4 regions of the Pseudomonas sp. C9D1 genome follow, and region 3 is predicted to be linked to each of the others. Evidence: predicted binding sites of a transcription regulator. Region 3 holds the regulator's gene; each other region holds the start of a gene.
What was found. The regulator sigma-54, encoded in region 3, starts transcription at its own class of promoters, with help from an activator protein. The targets are predictions, from matches to a motif close to ANTGGCATNNANNTTGCTNT.

Region 1 (4,091 bases), on a different contig from region 3:
GACGGTATTGCCGTTGGCGTCGGTGTACTTGTAGATCTGCGCCGTGGCGGGGAGCGTCAGCGACAGCAGCAGGCAGGCGAGCAGGAGGCGCATGGGCCGGTCTCCTCTGGATGATGCCGCTAAGCCTTGCACCCGCGCGCCAAGCTGGCAAGTTCGGCCTGATGCGGCTGTGCGGCGCAGCCGGAAAATCGCTCGGTTCGAGGGCGTTGTTGCACGCAATCCATGCCACAAAAAAAGAGGCCTCCCGAAGGAGGCCTCTCAGTCCGTGCCGCTTGCGCGGCACGTTGCCTATGCAGGCAGCGGGATCAGACGCTGTAGTACAGGTCGTATTCCAGCGGGTGCACGAAGGTGCGCACCTTGATTTCTTCTTCGCTCTTCAGCTCGATGTAGGCATCGATGAAGTCGTCGCTGAACACGCCGCCCTTGGTCAGGAACGCACGGCCCTTGTCCAGCTCTTCCAGCGCCTCTTTCAGGCTGCCGCAAACCTGCGGGATCTCTTTCGCCTCTTCCGGCGGCAGGTCGTACAGGTTCTTGTCGGCCGCATCGCCGGGGTGGATCTTGTTCTGGATGCCGTCCAGGCCGGCCATCAGCAGAGCGGCGAAGGCCAGGTAGGGGTTGGCAGCCGGGTCCGGGAAGCGCGCTTCGATGCGGCGTGCTTTCGGGCTGGACACGTACGGGATACGGATCGAGGCGGAACGGTTGCGGGCGGAGTAGGCCAGCATGACCGGGGCTTCGAAACCGGGAACCAGACGCTTGTACGAGTTGGTCGACGGGTTGGTGAAGCCGTTCAGGGCCTTACCGTGCTTGATGATGCCGCCGATGAAGTACAGGGCGGTATCGGACAGGCCGGCATAGCCTTCACCTGCGAAGGTGTTCTTGCCGTCCTTGCCGATCGACAGGTGCACGTGCATGCCCGAGCCGTTGTCGCCGTACAGGGGCTTCGGCATGAAGGTCGCGGTCTTGCCATAGGCATCGGCGACGTTGTGCACGCAGTACTTCAGGGTCTGAACTTCGTCAGCCTTGGCGACCAGGGTGTTGAACTTCACGCCGATTTCGTTCTGACCGGCAGTCGCCACTTCGTGGTGGTGAACTTCGATGACCAGGCCCATTTCTTCCATGGCATTACACATGGCAGTACGGATTTCGTGGTCGTGGTCGCACGGCGGAACCGGGAAGTAACCGCCTTTGACGGCCGGGCGGTGGCCCTTGTTGCCGCCTTCGACGTCCTGGTCGGTCATCCACGAGCCTTGCTCGGAGATGATCTTGAACATGGAGCCGGAGATGTCGGACTTGAACTTCACTTCGTCGAAGATGAAGAACTCGGGTTCCGGGCCGACGAAGACGGTGTCACCGATACCGGTGGTCTTCAGGTATTCCTCGGCGCGCTTGGCGATGGAGCGCGGGTCGCGATCGTAGCCTTGCATGGTGCTCGGCTCGATGATGTCGCAGACCAGGATCAGGGTCGGCTCTTCGGTGAAGGGGTCCAGTACGGCGGTGCTGTCGACCGGCAGCAGGATCATGTCGGAGGCTTCGATGCCTTTCCAGCCATGGATGGACGAGCCGTCGAACATCTTGCCGACTTCGAAGAACTCGTCGTCCAGCGCGTCGCGTGCCGGCATGGTCACGTGGTGCTGCTTGCCTTTGGTATCGGTGAAGCGCAGATCAACCCACTTCACGTCATGGTCTTTAATCAGTTGAAGCGACTTCGACATGGTGTCCTCCAGGTGGTCGGGGGTGGCTGTCGTGCGAGCCCCCCAATAAAAAGGTGAAGCCGGGGCGGCATAGTCCGCCAGGGCAACCTGCCTCACAAGGGAGCAAATTGCGTGCCAGTGCCCTGGAATGGGCAAAGGCCCTAGAACTCACGCGGGCCGGGGCCTGCCGATTGATTGTGTACAGTTTTGCGCACCAATTCCGTGCTCCGTGCGTCGAGATTGCACCCGTTTGGTGCGTCGCGAAGAGGTGTGATTGATTTTGGTCAAAGCTTGAACAATTTCCGCTATAATCCGCGCCCCTCTTTTTTCAGCGTCCCAGCCAGTGCTGTTTTCATGAAACTCATCATCAAGGTCTTCCCCGAAATCACCATCAAGAGCCGGCCGGTGCGCAAGCATTTCATCCGCCAGCTCGCGAAGAACATTCGCGTGGTCTTGCGTGATCTCGACCCGGAAGTCGAGGTGAGCGGCATCTGGGACAACCTGGAACTGGTCACGACGCAGACCGACCCCAAGCTCCTTGCGGAGATGATCGAGCGCCTCACCTGCACGCCCGGCATCACCCACTTCCTGGAGGTCAACGAGTACCCGCTCGGCGACTTCGACGATGTGCTGGAAAAGTGCAAGCTGCATTACGCCGACCAGATTCCCGGGAAGATCTTCTCCGTGCGCTGCAAGCGTGCCGGCAAGCACTCGTTCACCTCGATGGAGCTGGAGAGCCATGTCGGCAGCCGCCTGCGCCGTGAGTGCAACGCCGCCGGCATCTCGCTGAAGAACCCGGAAGTGGAAGTGCGCATCGAGGTGCGCGACCAGCGCCTGTTCGTCATCCACCACCAGCACGACGGCCTGGGCGGTTACCCGCTGGGCTCGCTGGAGCAGACCCTGGTGCTGATGTCCGGTGGTTTCGACTCCACCGTCGCCGCCTACCAGATGATGCGCCGCGGCCTGATGGCGCACTTCTGCTTCTTCAACCTTGGCGGTCGTGCCCACGAGCTGGGCGTGATGGAAGTGGCCCACTACCTGTGGGAAAAGTTCGGCCGCTCCCAGCGCGTGCTGTTCATCAGCGTGCCCTTCGAGGAAGTGGTGGCCGAGATCCTCGGCAAGGTCGACAACAGCCAGATGGGCGTGATCCTCAAGCGCATGATGCTGCGGGTTTCCACGCGCATGGCCGAGCAACTGCGCATCGAGGCGCTGGTCACAGGCGAAGCCATTTCCCAGGTGTCCAGCCAGACCCTGCCGAACCTCTCGGTGATCGACTCGGCCACCGACATGCTGGTGCTGCGCCCGCTGATCGCCAGCCACAAGCAGGACATCATCGACACCGCCACCCGGATCGGCACTGCCGAGTTCGCCAAGCACATGCCCGAATACTGCGGCGTGATCTCGGTGAACCCCACCACCCGCGCCAAGCAGAGCCGCATCGAGTACGAAGAGACGCAGTTCGACATGGCCGTGCTGGAACGCGCCATCGAGCGCGCGCGCCTGATCCCCATCGACCGGGTGATCGACGAGCTGGGCCAGGACCTGAAGGTGGAGGAGGTGAGCGAGGCTCTGCCGGGGCAGATCGTCATCGACATCCGCCACCCCGACGCCCAGGAAGATGAACCGCTGGAGCTGGCGGGCATCGAAGTCCAGGCCATGCCGTTCTACGCGATCAACAGCCGCTTCAAGGAACTGGACGAAAATCGCCAGTACCTCCTCTATTGCGATAAAGGCGTCATGAGCCGCCTGCATGCTCACCATCTGCTCAGCGAGGGGCATGCCAATGTGCGCGTTTATCGCCCGGCCTAAACAGCCCGGGCTGTACGGCGGCAGCATCCGCCACCGCCCCCCCGACCAGCGGGCGGGCTGAATCGAACGTTTTTCATACAGGCCGCCTAGACTCAGCGGCGAACCGAATCCTCTGATCGAGATGCACAAGTGATCGAAAAACTACGCAACATCGCCATCATCGCCCACGTCGACCATGGCAAAACCACCCTCGTCGACAAGCTCCTGAAGCTGTCCGGCACCCTCGACCGCAAAGAAGCGGAAAGCGAGCGCGTGATGGACTCCAACGACCAGGAAAAAGAGCGCGGCATTACCATTCTGGCGAAGAACACCGCCATCAAGTGGAACGGCTACAACATCAACATCGTCGACACCCCCGGCCACGCCGACTTCGGCGGTGAGGTCGAGCGCGTGATGTCGATGGTCGACTCCGTGCTGCTGGTGGTCGACGCCCAGGACGGCCCCATGCCGCAGACCCGCTTCGTGACCCAGAAGGCGTTCAAGGCCGGCCTGCGTCCGATCGTCGTGGTCAACAAGATCGACCGTCCGGGCGCGCGCCCTGACTGGGTCATCGACCAGATCTTCGACCTGTTCGACAACCTCGGTGCCACC
Region 2 (4,091 bases), 980 kb from region 3:
CCTGCCGATCGAGTTCGACGTATCGAACATCAACATGGGCGACGTGATCGACGTCTACCCGCACGCCGGTAAAGTCTGCAAACACGGCACCGACGATGTCATCACCACCTTCGAACTGAAGACCCCGGTGCTGCTCGACGAGGTCCGCGCTGGCGGCCGTATCCCGCTGATCGTCGGCCGTGGCCTGACCGAGAAAGCCCGTGCCGAACTGGGCCTGGGTTCTTCCGACCTGTTCAAGAAGCCGGAACAGCCCGCCGACAGCGGCAAGGGCTTCACCCTGGCGCAGAAGATGGTCGGCAAGGCGTGCGGCGTAGCCGGCGTTCGCCCGGGCACCTACTGCGAGCCGAAGATGACCACCGTCGGTTCCCAGGACACTACTGGCCCGATGACCCGCGACGAGCTGAAAGACCTGGCGTGCCTGGGCTTCTCCGCCGACCTGGTGATGCAGTCCTTCTGCCACACCGCCGCGTACCCGAAACCCATCGACGTCACCACCCACCACACCCTGCCGGACTTCATCCGCACCCGTGGCGGCGTGTCCCTGCGTCCTGGCGACGGCATCATCCACAGCTGGCTGAACCGCATGCTGCTGCCTGACACCGTCGGCACCGGTGGCGACTCCCACACCCGCTTCCCGATCGGCATCTCCTTCCCGGCCGGTTCCGGCCTGGTGGCCTTCGCCGCCGCCACCGGCGTCATGCCGCTGGACATGCCCGAATCCGTTCTGGTGCGTTTCAAAGGCAAGCTGCAGCCCGGTATCACCCTGCGTGACCTGGTCCATGCGATCCCCTACTACGCCATCCAGAAAGGCCTGCTGACCGTCGAGAAGAAGGGCAAGATCAACGCCTTCTCCGGCCGCATCCTGGAAATCGAAGGCCTGGACGACCTGACCGTCGAGCAAGCGTTCGAGCTGTCCGACGCCTCCGCCGAGCGTTCCGCTGCGGGCTGCACCATCAAGCTGCCGGAAAAGGCCATCGCCGAGTACCTGCAGTCCAACATCACCCTGCTGCGCTGGATGATCGGCGAAGGCTACGGCGATGCCCGCACCATGGAACGTCGCGCCCAAGCGATGGAAGCCTGGCTGGCCAACCCGCAGCTGATGGAAGCCGACAAGGACGCCGAATACGCCGAGATCATCGAGATCGACCTGGCCGACGTGAAAGAGCCGGTTCTCTGCGCTCCGAACGACCCGGACGATGCCCGCCTGCTCTCCACCGTTGCCGGCGACAAGATCGACGAAGTGTTCATCGGTTCCTGCATGACCAACATCGGCCACTTCCGCGCTGCCGGTAAGCTGCTGGACAAGGTCAAGGGCTCGATTCCGACCCGCCTGTGGCTGTCGCCGCCGACCAAGATGGACCAGCACCAGCTGACCGAGGAAGGCTACTACGGCATCTACGGCAAGGCCGGCGCGCGCATGGAAATGCCGGGCTGCTCGCTGTGCATGGGTAACCAGGCACGCGTAGCGTCGAACTCCACCGTGGTTTCGACCTCCACCCGTAACTTCCCGAACCGCCTGGGCGATGGTGCCAACGTGTACCTGGCCTCCGCCGAGCTGGCAGCCGTCGCGTCCATCCTGGGCAAGCTGCCGACCGTCGAGGAGTACATGGAATACGCGAAGAGCATCGACAGCATGGCTGCCGACGTTTACCGCTACCTGTCCTTCGACCAGATCGCCGAGTACCGCGAAGCCGCTGCGAACGCCAATATCCCGGTCGTTCAAGCCTAAGCCTCACCGGCCATGAAGAAGCCCCGCCCCGTGCGGGGCTTTTTTATGGGCGCGATTTGCGCCGAACACCACACTCACAAACCCCGCGGGAGCGAATTCATTCGCGAAACTCTTCGCTGCCCCAGGTCCGCCGAACCGAGAACCGAACCGAAGAAACGCCATCTCGCCGAACCGTGCCGCACACCACGAATTCACCCTCTCCCGCCTTGCCAGCCCACCGCCAGCGGCTATGTTCCAAGGAGAAGCGCCCAACCGCTCATTCCAAGGAGTACCACCATGAAGAAGCACTGGATTCTCATCGCCCTCTGCCTGGTCGGCCTGGCCGGCTGCTCCAGCGAATACCTGATCAACACCACCGACGGCCAGATGCTCACCAGCGATGGCAAGCCGCACCTGGATGAAGACACCGGCATGCTCGAGTTCGAAGACAGCGAAGGTCGCAAGCAGCAGATCCCGCAGACCCAGGTGAAACAGATCATCGAACGCTGATCCGCCCCGCTCCACCCAGGCCCCCGCTCCGGCGGGGGCTTCGCTTTCCGCCCCTGGCACATCGCTTGCTTTGCCCAAGGCATCAGGCCCGCTCCAACGGCGGAGCGGGCCACCGGACAATGGCGTCGTCATCGGCCATCGCAGCCCGCGATCCGCCGTGGCGACGCCTTTTTGTTGATGGGAAGGCGACAGCATGAGCGACAACCGACTGCACACACGCACCGACAACCTGGCCTGGGTCGCCGGCAGCGACGCACCTGAAAAGAGCACGCTGGACCTCGGTTTCATGGCCCTCACCGACTCCGCCTCGCTGATCGTCGCCGCCACCCAGGGCTTCGCCCAGCCCTATGGGCTCACCCTCAACCTCAAGCGCCAGGCTTCCTGGGCCACCCTGCGCGACAAGCTGCTGTCCGGCGAGCTGGACGCCGCCCAGGCACTCTACGGCCAGGTCTACGGCATCCACCTGGGCATCGGCGGCACGGCCACCGACATGGCCATCCTCATGGGTCTGTGCCAGAACGGCCAGGCCATCAACCTCTCCGAACCGTTACGGCGCGCCGGCGTGACCACTGCCGAGGCACTGGCCGCCCACGTGCGCCAAGGTGGTGCACGGCTGACCTTCGCCCAGACCTTCCCCACCGGCACCCACGCCATGTGGCTGGCCTATTGGCTGGCCGCCCAGGGCATTCACCCGCTGCACGACGTCAGCAGCGTGGTGGTGCCGCCTTCGCAGATGGTCGCCCACCTGCAGGCCGCACGCATTGACGGCTTCTGCGCCGGCGGCCCCTGGGGCGCGCTCGCGGTGGACCAGGGCCAGGGCTTCACCCTCGCCACCAGCCAGATGATCTGGCCCGACCACCCGGAGAAGGTCCTCGGCGTCACTGCCGCCTTCGCCGACGCCTACCCGAACACCGCCCGCGCGCTGACCATGGCGGTGCTCGAAGCCAGCCGCTTCATCGAGCAGAGCCTGGAAAACCGCCGCAGCACCGCCCAGTTGATCAGCGGCGCCGAGTACATCGACGCCCCGCTCTCGGCCATCGAGCCACGCTTCCTCGGCCACTACCGCGACGGTCTCGGCAACACCTGGGAAGACGCCCACCCGCTGCGCTTCTTCGACGGCGGCCGGGTCAACCTGCCCTACCTCTCCGACGGCATCTGGTTCATGACCCAATTCCGCCGCTGGGGCCTGCTGCGCGATGACCCGGACTACCTCGGCGTCGCCCGCCAGGTGCAGCGCCTCGACCTCTACCGCCAGGCCGCCGCAGCCCTCGGTATCGAAGCGCCCGCCGAGATGCGCAGCGCCACGCTGATGGACGGCATCACCTGGGATGGCAGCGACCCGGCCGGCTATGCACGCAGCTTCCGCCTGCACGCCCTCGCCGGCACGTCTTCCGCCCTCGCCCTGTAACCGGACGGCCACCCTATGCTGCGCATCCTTCTGATCAACGACACCGCAAAGAAAGTCGGCCGCCTGCGCGCCGCCCTGGTCGAGGCCGGCTTCGAGGTCATCGACGAATCCGGGCTGACCATCGACCTGCCCGCACGGGTCGAAGCCGTGCGCCCCGACGTGGTGCTCATCGACACCGAATCCCCCGGCCGTGACGTCATGGAACAGGTGGTGCTGGTCAGCCGCGACCAGCCCCGCCCCATCGTCATGTTCACCGACGAGCACGACCCGGGCGTGATGCGCCAGGCCATCCAGGCCGGCGTCAGCGCCTACATAGTCGAGGGCATCCACGCCCAGCGCCTGCAGCCCATCCTCGACGTCGCCATGGCCCGCTTCGAAAGCGACCAGGCCCTGCGCGCGCAGCTCAACGCCCGCGAGCAGCAACTGGCCGAACGCAAGCGCGTGGAACTGGCCAAGGGGCTGCTG
Region 3 (4,091 bases):
CTTCAATACCCTGGACGGCCACGGTATCAAGATGCTGATCAATTCCGGGGTACGCACCGCGATCATCTCCGGCCGCAGCACTCCCGTGGTCGAGCGACGTGCCCGCAACCTGGGTATCCAGCACCTCTATCAGGGCCGCGAGGACAAGATGGTGGTACTCGATGAACTGCTGGCGGAGCTGGGCCTCGAATACGCACAGGTGGCCTACCTCGGCGACGACCTGCCCGACCTGCCGGTGATACGCCGGGTCGGCCTGGGCATGGCGGTGGCGAGCGCTGACGGCTTCGTCCGCCAGCACGCCCACGGCACCACCCAGGCACGTGGCGGCGAAGGTGCCGCCCGCGAGTTCTGCGAACTGATCATGCGAGCCCAGGGCAGCCTCGACGCTGCACAGGCCGCCTACCTCTAGGTCCGCCCATGTCGAAGAACTTTCGCCTCGCCCTGATCCTGATTCCGGTCGCCGCCCTGCTGATCGCCCTGGGCTACTGGAACATTCGCCCGGAAAGCTTCATGGAGCGCCAGACAACTGCCCCCGCAGACGAGAACGCCATCGACTTCTATGTGGTCAATGCCACCAGCGTGCAATATCAGGAAGACGGCAAGCGTCACTACGAGATGACCGCTGCCAAGCTCGAACACGTCAAATCGAGCGACACCACCCTGCTGACCAATCCCGACCTGCAGCTCTACCGCGGCACCGAGTTCCCGTGGCACGTACAGAGCGAGCGCGGCGAAGTCGGCCCAGAAGGTGAACAGGTGGAGCTGATCGACAAGGTCCGCGTGGAGCGCACCGACGCCAAGGGCCGACCAACCATTCTCACCACCAGCCGCCTGACCGTGTTCCCGGACAGGGAATATGCGGAAACCCAGCAAGCCGTTAGAATCGACGCCGCCAACGGGGTTACCACGGCACAAGGAATGAAAGCGTACTTGAATGACAGCAGGATGATCCTGCAGTCCAACGTAAGAGGCCAGCATGAGGTTCGTTAAAACCCTCCCCCTACTGCTCAGCCTGGGTGCCGCACTCGGAAGTGCCAGCGCCTGGGCGCTGCCCAGCGACCGCGATCAGCCGATCCGCGTCCAGGCGGACAGCGCCGAACTCGATGACAAGCAGGGCGTGGCGGTCTATCGCGGCGACGTGGTCATCACTCAGGGCACCCTGAAGATCACCGGCGACACCGTGACCATCACCCAGAACGCCCAGGGCGAGCTGGAAGTCTTCACCTCGGTGGGCAAGCCTGCCTACTACGAGCAGAAGCCTGCGGTGGACAAGCAGATCGTCAAGGCCTACGGCATGACCATCCAGTACTTCGCTGCCAACGAGCGCATCGTGCTGATCGACCAGGCCAAGGTGATCCAGGAAGGCAACACCTTCGAAGGCGAGAAGATCGTCTACGACACCCAGCGCCAGATCGTCAACGCAGGCCGCGCCACGGGCACCAACGTCGGCACTCCGCGTCCGCGCATCGACATGGTCATCCAGCCGAAGAAGAAAGAGCAGCAAGCGGGACAAGCAGAGTAATGGCGACCCTCAAAGCCCAGCACCTGGCGAAGAGCTACAAGAGCCGCCAGGTCGTCCGTGACGTCAGCCTGTCCATCGACAGCGGCCAGATCGTCGGCCTGCTCGGCCCCAACGGTGCCGGCAAGACCACCTGCTTCTACATGATCGTGGGCCTGGTGAAGGCCGATCAGGGGCGCGTGCTCATCGACCAGCAGGACGTCACCCACCAGCCCATGCACGGTCGCGCCCGCGCCGGTATCGGCTACCTGCCCCAGGAAGCCTCGATCTTCCGCAAGCTCAGCGTGGCCGACAACATCATGGCCATCCTCGAGACCCGCAAGGAGCTCGACCGCGCCGGTCGTCATCGCGAACTGGAGAGCCTGCTGCAGGAGTTCCACATCAGCCACATCCGCGACAGCATCGGCATGAGCCTGTCCGGTGGTGAGCGTCGTCGCGTGGAAATCGCCCGCGCCCTGGCCACCGCCCCCAAGTTCATCCTGCTCGACGAACCCTTTGCCGGTGTCGACCCGATTTCCGTGGGCGACATCAAACAGATCATCCATCACCTCAAGGCCAAGGGGATCGGCGTGCTGATCACCGACCACAACGTCCGCGAGACACTGGATATCTGCGAAACCGCCTACATCGTGAATGATGGCCAGCTCATCGCCGAAGGCAGTGCAGAAGAGATCCTGGCCAACCAACTGGTCAAGGAAGTCTACCTGGGGCACGAATTCCGCCTCTGACGGACCAGCCCTGCGCGCAAAATGTTGCGGGCAGTAGAAAAATCATTCAAGGTCAGGCATATAATTTGCTTCCTGGTGGCGCTTCGGCGCCCTGTAGTGGATGGCGCATGTGCGCCGGCGAATAAGGTGCTAAGCCCTCTGCCATGAAACCATCGCTAGTCCTGAAGATGGGCCAGCAGCTGACGATGACCCCGCAGCTGCAACAGGCCATTCGCCTACTCCAACTGTCCACCCTGGATCTGCAGCAGGAAATCCAGGAGGCCCTGGAGTCCAATCCCATGCTCGAACGCCAGGAGGAAGGAGAAGACTTCGACAACTCCGACCCCATGGCAGAAAGCGAGCAACTGCCCAACTCCGCCAGCCAGGAATCCAGCTTCCAGGAATCCAGCGTCCCCACTTCGGAGAGCGAAAGCCTCGAAGACGGCGAATGGCACGAACGCATCCCCAGCGAACTGCCCGTCGACACCGCCTGGGAAGACGTCTACCAGACCAGCGCCAGCAGCCTCCCCAGCTCCGATGACGACGAGTGGGACTTCACGTCCCGCACCTCGGTGGGCGAGAGCCTGCAAAGCCACCTGCTGTGGCAGCTGAACCTGGCCCCCATGTCCGATACCGATCGCCTGATCGGCGTCACCCTGATCGACTGCATCAACAATGACGGCTACCTGGAGGAAACCCTCGAGGAAGTCGTGGAAGCCTTCGACCCCGAGCTCGAGATCGAACTCGACGAGGTGGAAGTCGTCCTGCACCGCATCCAGCAATTCGAGCCCGCCGGCGTCGGCGCCCGCGACCTGCGCGAGTGCCTGCTCCTGCAACTGCGCCAACTGCCCGCCAAGACCCCATGGCTGAGCGAGGCGCAACGCCTGGCTGGCGACTATCTCGATGTTCTCGGCAGCCGCGACTACAGCCAGCTCATGCGCCGCATGAAGCTCAAGGAAGACGAGCTGCGCCAGGTGATCGAGCTGATCCAGGGCCTCAACCCCCGCCCCGGCTCGCAGATCGAAGCCAGCGAACCCGAGTACGTCGTGCCGGACGTCATCGTGCGCAAGCACAATGAACGCTGGCTGGTGGAACTGAACCAGGAAGCCGTCCCGCGCCTGCGCGTCAATCCGCACTACGCCGGCTTCGTCCGCCGTGCCGACTCCAGCGCCGACAACACCTTCATGCGCAATCAGCTGCAGGAAGCCCGCTGGTTCATCAAGAGCCTGCAAAGCCGCAACGAAACGCTGATGAAGGTCGCCACCCAGATCGTCGAGCACCAGCGCGGTTTCCTCGAGTACGGCGACGAGGCGATGAAGCCCCTCGTCCTGCACGACATCGCCGAGGCAGTGGGCATGCACGAGTCGACCATCTCACGCGTCACCACCCAGAAATTCATGCACACCCCGCGTGGCATATACGAACTGAAATACTTCTTCTCCAGCCACGTCAGCACCTCCGAAGGCGGTGAATGCTCGTCTACCGCCATCCGCGCGATCATCAAAAAACTGGTCGCTGCGGAAAATGCCAAAAAGCCGTTGAGCGACAGCAAGATCGCTGGTTTACTGGAAGCACAGGGTATCCAAGTGGCCCGCCGCACAGTCGCCAAGTACCGGGAATCCCTCGGGATAGCGCCTTCGAGCGAACGCAAGCGGCTGATGTGACGCGGATTGATCCACGCCAAAGTGTTCCGGTGGCAGGCCCGTTAGCCTGTCTCTTACACACGGGCAATAAGGAGAAAGCGGTATGCAAGTCAACATCAGTGGACATCAACTGGATGTGACCGACGCCCTGCGCGACTACGTTGTCGAGAAGTTCGACAAACTGGAGCGCCACTTCGACAAAATCACCAATGTGCAGGTGAT
Region 4 (4,091 bases), 1.1 Mb from region 3:
ACGAGACCTTGTGGTTTCGCGACACCTACCCCTTCGAAGTACTGAAGAGCCGGGTGCTGCCGGAAATGATCAAGGCCTCGCCGAACCAGCCGCTGCGCATCTGGTCGGCCGCCAGCTCTTCCGGGCAGGAGCCGTTCTCCCTGTCCATGGCGATCGACGAGTTCGAGAAGGTCAACCTGGGCCAGCTCAAGGCCGGCGTGCGCATCGTCGCCACCGACCTGTCCAGCTCGATGCTCGCCGCCTGCAAGGCCGGCGAGTACGACAGCCTGGCGATGGGGCGCGGGCTTTCCCAGGAACGCCTCACCCGCTACTTCGACCCCAAGGGGCCGGGGCGCTGGGTGGTCAAGCCGGCGATCCGCAACCGTGTCGAGTTCCGTGCGCTGAACCTGCTGGACAGCTACGCGGCGCTGGGCAAGTTCGACATCGTGTTCTGCCGCAACGTGCTGATCTACTTCTCCGCCGAGGTGAAGAAGGACATCCTCACGCGCATCCACGCGACGCTGAAGCCCGGTGGCTATCTGTTTCTAGGTGCGTCCGAGGCGCTCAATGGCCTGCCGGAGCTGTACCAGATGGTGCAGTGCAGCCCGGGGATCATCTACAAGGTCAAATGACCGGGTAGCGCGACATGGGAAAGGGAGGCGAAAGCCTCCCTTTTTATTGGCCTGCTTTATTTGCCTGCGGGCGGGCTCAAACCAGTGTGCGGGTGACGTTGATATTGCCTTGGGTGGCGTTGGAGTAGGGGCAGACCACATGGGCCTTGTCGACCAGGTCCTGGGCCACGGCCTTGTCGATGCCGGGCAGGGAGATGCGCAGCTCCACTTCGATGCCGAAGCCGGTGGGCAGGGTGCCGATGCCTACGATGCCTTCGATGGAGGCGTCGTCCGGCAGGCTGACCTTCTGCTTGCCGGCGACGAACTTGATGGCGCCGAGGAAGCACGCCGAGTAGCCGGCGGCGAACAGCTGCTCCGGGTTGGTTCCTTCGCCGCCCGCGCCACCCAGCTCCTTGGGCGTGGTGAGTTTCACATCCAGTACTCCATCGGACGATACGGCACGGCCTTCACGGCCACCGTAGGCTTCGGCGTAGGCGCGATACAGGGCTTTTTCGATGGGCATTTCGATCTCCTCGGGTTCGTCGATCAAGGGGTGATGGCGGCGTTGCACAGCGGCTGCCGCCAGACGGAAACCAAAGCCTAGACCACGCAGATGAAAGGAGAGGGCGGGGCGGCAATCACCGCTGCCGGCCATTGCCGCTCAGCGGCAAGACCGCTCGTCCGCGTTGCCGCCGGCACCGGCAAAAGCGGTAATGCCTTGCCGTTGCCGCCTCGATTGCTGCGAGGATTTATCTCAAGCCATTGAAAATAAAGGGATTTAAAAGTTGGCACAGCCTTTGCTGAATGTCATGCAGGTAAACCGACATTGCCAGCCGGCAAAGGTTAGAGACATGAGCATCAGCTTCGAAAGCGCCCTCGGCATCCATGAAAAGGCCCTCAGCTTCCGCACCCAGCGTGCCGAAGTGCTGGCCAACAACATCGCCAACGCCGACACGCCCAACTACAAGGCGCGTGACCTGGACTTCAAGGCTGTGCTCCAGCAGCAGGTGGAGAACAGCAAGGGCACCTTCCATGCCAACCTGACCAACCAGCGTCACATCGCTGCCGAAGGCGCCAGCCTGTTCGACGAAAGCCTGAAGTACCGGATTCCGTTCCAGCCCTCGATCGACCAGAACACCGTCGACCTGCAGCAGGAACAATCGACCTACACCGAGAACTCCATGCAGTTCCAGGCCAGCTTCACGATGCTCAATAGCAAATTCAAAGGGCTGGTCGCTGCCCTGCGCGGCGAATAAGGGAGAACACCACCATGTCACTGTCCAGCGTCTTCAACATTGCCGGCACCGGGATGAGCGCTCAGAGCACTCGCCTGAACACCATCTCCAGCAACATCGCCAACGCCGAGACGGTGTCCTCCAGCCTCAACCAGACCTACCGCGCTCGCCACCCGGTGTTCGCCACCATGTTCCAGAGCCAGCTCAACAGCGAGAGCGGCAGTGGCAGCAGCTCGCTGTTCGCCGGCGAAGACGAATCCGGCCGTGGCGTGCAGGTGCTGGGCGTGATCGAAGACCAGAGCGCGCTCACCCCGCGCTACGAGCCGAACCATCCGGCCGCCAACGCCGACGGCTACGTGTACTACCCCAACGTCAACGTGGTGGAGGAGATGGCCGACATGATTTCTGCCAGCCGTGCCTTCCAGACCAACGTCGAAATGATGAACACCGCCAAACAGATGATGCAGCGCGTGCTGACCCTGGGTCAGTGATTGCGTGAGGGAGCGACCAGATGAGCGTTGACGTAGGCGCCACTACCAGTACCTCGGTACTGGACCAGTACAAACTCAAGGACACCGCCAAGTCCAAGGAACTGGGCAAGGACCAGTTCCTTCAGTTGCTGGTGGCACAGATGAATAACCAGAACCCGCTGGACCCGCAGACCAACAGCGAGTTCGTGGCGCAGTTGGCCCAGTTCAGTACGGTCGAGGGGTTGGATAACCTGAACAAGAGTGTGAACACCATTCTTTCCAGCACCCAGTCATCCCAGGCGCTGCAGGCTTCGTCCCTGGTCGGTCGCAAGGTCATCGTCACCACCAACAAGGCGGTGGTGGACACCAGCGAGACCATGAAGGGCAGCGTCAACCTCACCGGCGCCAGCACCAACGTCTACGTCAACGTGCTGGACAGCAAGGGCAACGCCGTCAACCGCATCAACCTGGGCGCCCAGAGCGCCGGCCAGGTCAGCTTCATGTGGGACGGCAAGGATTCGAGCGGAGCCGTTGCACCCAACGGCACCTACACCTTCCAGGCCGAGGCGGCCATCGACGGCAAGACGGTGGCGATGTCCACCAACCTGCCGGCGAACGTGGACAGCGTCACCCTCGGCCTGAATGGCGGCGAGATGACGCTCAACCTCGCCGGGCTGGGCAGCGTCGCACTCTCCAAGGTCAAGGTCATCGGTCAATAATCGTCGGCGGCGCCGGCGTTACAGGAGCATCCCATGTCTTTCAATATCGGACTCAGCGGCATCCGCGCCGCCTCCAGTGACCTCAATATCACTGGCAACAACATCGCCAACGCCGGCACCGTGGGCTTCAAGCAGTCCCGTGGCGAATTCCAGGACCTGTACTCGGCGTCCGTGCTCGGCTCCGGTAGCAAGACCATCGGCAGCGGCGTGCTGCTGGGCAACGTCGCCCAGCTCTACAACCAGGGCACCATCGACTACACCGAGAACGCCCTGGACCTGGCGGTGAACGGCAACGGCTTCTTCATCACCAGCAACAACGGCGCCATCAGCTACACCCGTGCCGGCTACTTCGGCACCGACAAGAACGGCAATATCGTCGACAACAACGGCTATCGCCTGCAGGGCTACTCGGTGGATGCCAACGGTGCGCTGCAAAGCGGCGTAGTGGGCGATCTGGTGATCCAGACCAACAACCAGCAGCCCAAGGCCACCACCACCATTACCCAGCCGTTCAACCTGAACTCCACCAACACGGTGCCCACCAAGACGCCGTTCGACCCGGCCGACCCGACCACCTACAACTCGTCGACCTCGGTGAACATCTATGACGCCCAGGGCAACGCCCACGTCATGACCCAGTACTTCGTCAAGGCGGCCACCCCGGTCAACACCTGGACCATGAACGTGCTGATCGACGGCCGTAGCCCGACCAACCCGGCCAGCGCCGCGCCGATGAGCACCACCGTGGGCTTCACCACCTCCGGCCAGCTCGACACCAGCACCTTCACCAACACCGGTGGCTTTGCGGTCAATGCCGACGGCACCCTGGGCATCACCGGCTGGGTGCCGGCGCAGTCCAATGGCGCCACGCCGCCGGTATGGAGCGCCAACGGTGCTGCTGCCGCGCCGACCATCAGCTTCGATATCCGCGGCTCGACCCAGTTCTCCAACGCCTTCGCGGTGACCAAGGTCGCCCAGGACGGCTACACCACCGGCCAGCTGTCGGGCCTGGAGATCGACGACGAGGGCAACATCTTCGCCCGCTACACCAACGGCCAGTCGAAGATCCAGGGCCAG

Region 1: a site for sigma-54 is predicted at 1,812-1,831, ahead of glnA (glutamate--ammonia ligase). Genes of this name have one in related genera too.
Region 2: a site for sigma-54 is predicted at 2,271-2,290, ahead of ACXI0U_RS07055 (CmpA/NrtA family ABC transporter substrate-binding protein). Genes of this name have one in related genera too.
Region 4: a site for sigma-54 is predicted at 1,375-1,394, ahead of flgB (flagellar basal body rod protein FlgB). Genes of this name have one in related genera too.

Annotation. Positions count from the first base shown of each region.
Region 1 covers NZ_JBSZIE010000002.1:2,958,849-2,962,939, reverse strand. The annotation lists gene ACXI0U_RS21795 (DUF4124 domain-containing protein) at 1-93, opposite strand, end outside; gene glnA (glutamate--ammonia ligase) at 306-1,712, opposite strand; gene thiI (tRNA uracil 4-sulfurtransferase ThiI) at 2,046-3,500, shown strand; gene typA (translational GTPase TypA) at 3,630-4,091, shown strand, end outside.
Region 2 covers NZ_JBSZIE010000001.1:1,522,669-1,526,759, reverse strand. The annotation lists gene acnB (bifunctional aconitate hydratase 2/2-methylisocitrate dehydratase) at 1-1,729, shown strand, start outside; gene ACXI0U_RS07060 (YgdI/YgdR family lipoprotein) at 2,006-2,218, shown strand; gene ACXI0U_RS07055 (CmpA/NrtA family ABC transporter substrate-binding protein) at 2,412-3,626, shown strand; gene ACXI0U_RS07050 (ANTAR domain-containing response regulator) at 3,642-4,091, shown strand, end outside.
Region 3 covers NZ_JBSZIE010000001.1:540,552-544,642, reverse strand. The annotation lists gene ACXI0U_RS02530 (KdsC family phosphatase) at 1-409, shown strand, start outside; gene lptC (LPS export ABC transporter periplasmic protein LptC) at 418-990, shown strand; gene lptA (lipopolysaccharide transport periplasmic protein LptA) at 977-1,522, shown strand; gene lptB (LPS export ABC transporter ATP-binding protein) at 1,522-2,247, shown strand; gene ACXI0U_RS02510 (RNA polymerase factor sigma-54) at 2,391-3,890, shown strand; gene hpf (ribosome hibernation-promoting factor, HPF/YfiA family) at 3,973-4,091, shown strand, end outside.
Region 4 covers NZ_JBSZIE010000001.1:1,633,325-1,637,415, forward strand. The annotation lists gene cheR (protein-glutamate O-methyltransferase CheR) at 1-611, shown strand, start outside; gene ACXI0U_RS07575 (organic hydroperoxide resistance protein) at 688-1,113, opposite strand; gene flgB (flagellar basal body rod protein FlgB) at 1,442-1,846, shown strand; gene flgC (flagellar basal body rod protein FlgC) at 1,861-2,316, shown strand; gene flgD (flagellar hook assembly protein FlgD) at 2,337-3,014, shown strand; gene flgE (flagellar hook protein FlgE) at 3,048-4,091, shown strand, end outside.